2 regions of the Weissella thailandensis genome follow, and region 1 is predicted to be linked to the other one. Evidence: predicted binding sites of a transcription regulator. Region 1 holds the regulator's gene; the other holds the start of a gene.

The links. Region 1 encodes HrcA, which represses chaperone genes, less so after heat shock. Its sites were predicted from a motif close to TTAGCACTCNNNNNNNNNGAGTGCTAA; they were not measured.
Region 2: FOL01_RS07865 (co-chaperone GroES) is a predicted target of HrcA. The motif match lies at 1,427-1,453, and genes of this name have one in related genera.

What each region holds. Positions count from the first base shown of each region.
Region 1 covers NZ_CP014332.1:834,104-837,538, forward strand. The annotation lists gene FOL01_RS04035 (SGNH/GDSL hydrolase family protein) at 1-508, shown strand, start outside; gene hrcA (heat-inducible transcriptional repressor HrcA) at 721-1,746, shown strand; gene grpE (nucleotide exchange factor GrpE) at 1,766-2,326, shown strand; gene dnaK (molecular chaperone DnaK) at 2,382-3,435, shown strand, end outside.
Region 2 covers NZ_CP014332.1:1,571,772-1,575,206, reverse strand. The annotation lists gene FOL01_RS07870 (ABC-F family ATP-binding cassette domain-containing protein) at 1-1,280, shown strand, start outside; gene FOL01_RS07865 (co-chaperone GroES) at 1,488-1,763, shown strand; gene groL (chaperonin GroEL) at 1,797-3,422, shown strand.

The sequences.
Region 1 (3,435 bases):
TGTTAATGATTTAAATTACAGTGATAATAATATTGGTTATGTGCAGCAACGACTGCAAACGAATATTATGCGATTACATTCAGCTAATTTAAATGTAAAAATTATGGGTTTATTGCCGTTTGAATCATATATGAAAGATAAAAGAAGTTATTATAGATTAGCAGAACTACGAATGGCTCTGACAGAAGTTTACCAATCTTTTGGCATACCGGTCTTGAATTGGCGACAGGCAGGATTTTCGTATGACTATTTTTCTATCAAAGATGGTGTTCATCCAAATAGTATGACTTACAAACTAATGAGCACTACTATTGTAAATTTTATGGTTTTAAACAGATCTGTCATGCCGCTGGATATATCAAATCAGTCATTATTTGTTTCGAATGGTTGGCAAACGAATGAACAAGGACAGCGACAGTATGCCAAAAACAATATTCTGTTGACCGATTGGCAAATAATCGATCAGACTGCTTACTATTTTGATCCAATTACTAAAGCGCTGAAATAAAAAATGGACAGATGGTGACAATCAACGTCTTTGTATAGGCACTGACAAAGTAGTAATAAGGCAACGGATACGCAAGATTTTGCGTAGTTCATTTTCTACAATTAGCACTTAATAATAAAGAGTGCTAAAAAGTGTTGACAAGTTAATATAAGGCGTGTACTATAATAACTGTTAGCACGAAGTAGTTGAGAGTGCTAAGAAAGGTGACGCGTATGTTAACGGAGAGACAGCGGCTAATATTAGCCACAATAATTCGCGATTACGCAAAAACCGGCAAAGCTGTTGGATCTAAAACACTGTTAAGTGAATTAGATCTAGCAGTCAGCTCAGCAACTGTGCGAAATGAAATGGCACTACTAGAGGAATTGGGCTTGCTACAAAAAGAGCACACTTCATCGGGTCGCGTGCCTTCACAACGGGGCTACCGCTATTATGTTGATGAATTAATGCATCAACATCATCTATCAAGAGTTGTTCAAAAATCATTAGAACGTGTATTTAATCGAAATTTCGAAGAGATTGACGATTTGATGCAGACGATGGTAGATGAGTTAGCGAGTCTGACAGGCTATACGGTTGTTGCCCTTAAACCTGAATCAGTTGATATTCGGCTTTCAGGGTTCCGCTTAGTACCCATAAATGGCCAGCAAATCATGGCTATTATTGTTACTAATGATGGACAAGTTACGAGTCAAAGTTTTAGATTACCAGAGGGGATGTCTATTAGAAATCTTGATGATATGGTTGATTATATTAATCGAACGTTAGTTAATCAGCCCATTGTCGAAGTGTTAAGGACATTAACTGGTGATTTACCTTGGCAAATGGAGCGAGTTATTCGTACACCAGTTGCATTTTTACAATTGTTTGGTGACGTATTAGCACGATCGATTCATGATAACGTGTTTATCGGTGGTTATTTAAATGTTCTTGACTTCACCGTTGATTCAAGCTTGCAAGATGTTAAGCAACTATACCAGTTACTTGATTCGGCGCAAGATATGAGACGGGTTGTTGGAACGGCTAATGATGGGGTGATCGTACAAATTGGTGATGAAAATGGTAATAATTTATTATCACCATATAGTCTTGTGTCAGCCACATATCGTGTTGCACAGTATGGTGTTGGTGCCATTGCTATTTTAGGGCCAACATCGATGCGCTATGCTGACATGGTTAGTTTGGTTGATGCGTTCCGCAGTGCTTTATCGCAACAGTTATTAGAATATTATCGTTAGTTAGAAAAGAGGTGTTGACATGTCAGAAGAAAAGAAGACTCCTGAAGAAGAAGTTGAGGTCGTCAATGAAGAAGCGGATGTTGACACTGAAGCTAAAGCTACTGAGGCTGAAGAGCCAAAGACAGAGGCAGACCAAATTTCTGAACTAGAGACAAAGGTTGCCGAAGCCGAAGACAGGTATCTACGTGCCGAAGCTGAGATGCGAAACATGCAATCTCGTTATGCGAAGGAACAAACACAAGCGGTTAAGTTTGCAAATCAAAAGTTAGCTGCTTCAGTTTTGCCAGCTGTAGATAACTTGGAGCGTGCGCTACAAGTTGAAGTCGAAGATGGTGCAGCTAAGCAAATTAAGGATGGGGTTGAGATGGTTTACAAAACGCTAATCTCAGCACTTGAAGAACATGATGTTAAGGCAGTTGGTGAAACTGGCGAAGCATTTGATCCGAACTTCCACCAAGCAATTCAATCAGTACCTGCAGATGATGATCATCCTGCCGATACAATTGCGACGGTTCTTCAAAAGGGTTATGTTTTAGCTGATCGAGTAATTCGACCAGCAATGGTAGCTGTTTATAATTAAACAACTAGTTATTAATTAATATATAAAAAATCTGATCAATAAGAGGTAAATTATTATGTCAAAGATCATTGGAATTGATTTAGGAACTACAAATTCTGCTGTTGCTGTTATGGAAGGTGGATCTCCAAAGATTATCACTAACCCAAACGGTGGTCGTACAACGCCATCAGCTGTTTCATTTAAGAACGGTGAGACACAAGTTGGTGACACTGCTAAGCGTCAAGCAATTACCAACCCAGACACTGTGTTGTCAATCAAGTCACACATGGGTGAAGCTGGTTACAAGGTAACGATTGATGGTAAGGATTACACACCACAAGAAATTTCAGCAATGATTCTACAATACATCAAGAAGTATGCTGAAGATTACTTAGGTGAGACAGTTGATAAGGCTGTTATTACTGTACCTGCATACTTTAACGATGCCCAACGTCAAGCTACTAAGGATGCTGGTAAGATTGCTGGTTTGCAAGTTGAACGTATCGTTAACGAGCCAACTGCTTCATCATTGGCATATGGTCTAGATAAGCTTGACCAAGACCAAAAGATTTTGGTTTACGATTTGGGTGGTGGAACATTTGATGTTTCTGTTCTTGAATTAGGTGATGGTGTGTTCGAAGTACTATCAACCAATGGTGATACACACCTTGGTGGTGACGACTTTGACCAAAAGGTTATTGATTGGTTAGCCGATGGCTTTAAGAAAGAAAACGGCATTGACTTAAAGAATGATAAATTAGCATTACAACGTTTGAAGGATGCTGCTGAAACTGCAAAGAAGACTTTGTCATCAGCTACTGAAGCTCAAATTGATTTGCCATTTATTACAGCTACTAACGAAGGCCCATTGCACTTGCAAACAACTTTGTCACGTGCTCAATTCAACCAATTGACAGCTGACCTGGTAAAGCGTGCTGAAGCACCTGTTCGTAGCGCTTTGAAGGATGCTGATCTTTCAATGGGTGACATTGATAAGGTTATCCTAAACGGTGGTTCAACTCGTATCCCAGCCGTTCAAGAGTCAGTTAAGGAGTTGACTGGTAAGGAACCAGATCACTCAATCAACCCTGATGAAGCTGTTGCTCTTGGTGCAGCTGTTCAAGGTGGTG
Region 2 (3,435 bases), 740 kb from region 1:
TGGATCGCGTGGTCACAGAAATTTATGATATGCATTCTGGTCAATTAGACCACTATAAAGGTAATTATAGTGATTTTATGGAGCAGAAAGCCGCTAAGGTACTGCAAGAACAAAAAGCATATGATAAACAACAAGCTGAAATTGCAAAACTAGAAGATTTTGTGAAGCGTAATATTGTGCGTGCGTCAACAACGAAGCGCGCGCAATCACGGCGTAAACAATTGGCCCGTATGGATCGTATTGAAGCACCCAAAAATGAATCTGGCGTCGCTCATATTCAATTTGTGGCTGATGAAGATTCTGGTAATGAAGTGCTAAGAGTCAACGATGTGAAATTGGGCTATGATATGACTCATGTTTTAGCTGAAAATGTCAATGTTGCTGTCGATAAGCAACATGCAGTTGCCTTGGTGGGTCCAAACGGAATTGGTAAATCAACCTTTATTAAGACAATTTTGGGTAAACTTCCTTTGCTGGCCGGTCAAATAAAAATTGGTGCGAATGTCACGGTTGGGTACTATGATCAAGAACAACAAACGTTAGATAATAAAAAGTCAGTGATTGATACGATTTGGGATGAACATCCCAAAATGCCTGAAAAGGATGTCCGTTCAATTCTTGGCTCATTTATGTTTTCAGGTGAATCAGTAGAAAAGTTAGTTGCTGCGCTATCAGGTGGTGAGCGTGCGCGTTTGTTATTGACGAAGCTGGCATTGGAACATGCAAATTTTTTGATTCTTGATGAGCCAACTAATCATTTGGATATCGATTCACGTGAAGTGTTAGAAACGGCATTGAATGAGTATAATGGTACGATCTTTTTCGTTTCGCATGATCGTTACTTTATTAATGAAGTTGCGACGGAAGTAGTTGAACTGTCACCATCAGGTACGCGTTTCTTTGATGGTGATTATGATTATTATCTTGAAAAAACTGCTGATGAAGTGGACGATAAGGGCAAAACAGATGAGCAAGCAACTAATGATGCGCCATCAAATAAGCCAAAACAGACTTTATCAAGAGCTGCGCTTAAAGATCAACAACGTGAACAACGTCGTTTAGAACGAGCAGTAACGGCATTAGAAGATAAAATGACAACTCTGTCTGATGAACATGATACGTTGAATCAAGCGTTAAATGACCCTGAGAACGGTTCTGATTTAACAAAATTAACTGAAATTTCTGAAAAAATTGCGGATCTTGATGCGCAAATAGCAGAAATTGAAGACCAATGGACTGAAGCAACCTTGGCTTTGGAAACATTTGTCGCTGAAAAATAAATGGTTAGCATGTAAGGCTCGAAATCTGTGAAAATATTGGCGGATTTCGGGCCTTTATGCTTTTTTGGATAAGGTTAATAATCGTCAAACTGATTTTAACAAAAGTTTGCAAATGATTAGTAATGTGTTATTATTAATAGTGTCAGTTAGCACTTTAACTTAAAGAGTGCTAATAAAAGAAAAATTAACCTGTGGAGGTCAGATAACATGTTGAAACCATTAGGAGATCGTGTTGTATTGCAAGTATCAGAAGCATCTGAGCAATCAGTTGGGGGAATTTTATTAGCTTCTAATGCACAAGAAAAGTCAGTTACAGGAAAAGTAGTCGCTGTTTCTACGCAAACGGTTGGCGACTTGACAGCACCAGTCGCTGTTAAAGAAGGCGACAGTGTTATTTTTGATAAGTTCGCTGGTAATGAACTTAGTGTCGATGGGGTTGATTATTTGGTTGTCCACGAAAAAGATATCGTGGCAGTGTTGTAATTAAAATAATTAATAAAATAGAGGGTAGTAAATATGGCAAAAGATATTGAATTTTCAGAAGATGCACGTGCAAAAATGCAAGCAGGTGTTGATAAGCTAGCCAATACAGTAAAAACAACAATTGGTCCTAAGGGACGCAATGTTGTGATTGAACAAGGTTATGGCGCACCTACTATTACAAACGATGGTGTGACGATCGCTAAGGCAGTTGAATTAGAAGATCACTTTGAAGATATGGGCGCTAAGCTAGTTGCCGAAGTTGCTTCAAATACTAATGATATTGCTGGTGATGGGACCACGACTGCAACAGTTTTGGCACAAGCCATTATTAATGAAGGTATGAAGAATGTTACTGCTGGTGCTAATCCAGTTGGTGTTCGTCATGGTATTGAATTAGCAACAGCAGCGGCTGTGAAGTCATTGCATGAGTTATCAAAGGCGGTTTCAACTAGAGAAGAAATTACGCAAATTGCTTCAGTTTCTGCTGCTAACAAAGAAGTCGGTAAATTAATCGCTGAAGCCATGGAAAAAGTCGGCAATGATGGTGTGATTACTATCGAAGAGTCAAAGGGTATTGAAACAACGCTAGATGTTGTTGAGGGAATGCAATTTGACCGTGGTTACATGTCACAATATATGGTTACTGACAATGATAAGATGGAAGCCTCATTGGACAATCCATATATTTTGATTACGGATAAGAAGATTGGAAATATTCAAGACATATTGCCTGTATTACAAAGTGTTGTTGAACAAGGCCGTGCTTTGTTGATCGTTGCTGATGATATTACTGGTGAAGCATTGCCAACACTTGTTTTGAACAAGATGCGTGGTACGTTCAACGTTGTTTCTGTTAAGGCACCAGGATTCGGTGATCGTCGTAAAGCCCAACTTGAGGATCTTGCTATCCTAACTGGTGGAACTGTTATTACTGATGATTTAGGCTTGAGTTTGAAGGATACAACGATTGATCAATTAGGACAAGCAGCTAAGGTTACTGTCACAAAAGACAATACAACAATTGTTGAAGGTAGTGGTAATGCTGCAACAATCAAAGAACGCGTGGAAGTCATTAAAGGACAAATTGCTGAGACAACCTCTGACTTTGATCGTGAAAAGTTGCAAGAGCGCCTTGCTAAATTAACTGGTGGTGTTGCTGTGGTCAATGTTGGTGCGGCAACGGAAACTGAACTTAAAGAACGTAAGTACCGTATCGAAGATGCATTGAATGCCACTCGTGCAGCCGTTGAAGAAGGCTTTGTGTCAGGTGGTGGAACTGCCTTGGTCAATGCTATTCCAGCTGTTGCTGCGCTTTCTGAAGATGGTGATGTCCAAACAGGTATCAACATTGTTAAGCGCGCATTAGAGGAGCCCGTTCGCCAAATTGCAGAAAATGCGGGTGTTGAAGGTTCAGTGGTTGTTAACCAACTAAAGAATGAAAAAATTGGTATTGGCTATAACGCTGCCACAGCTGAATGGGTTGACATGATTGCGGCTGGTATCGTTGATCCAACCAAGGTTACTCGTTCAGCTTTGCAAAACGCTGCTTCTGTTTCAGCGTTGTTGCTAACAACGGAAGCCGTTATCGCTGATCAACCTAAGGATGATGCAGCAGCAGCCCAAATGCCAGCCCAAGGCGGCATGCCAGGTATGATGTAAGCTAAAAAAGAGC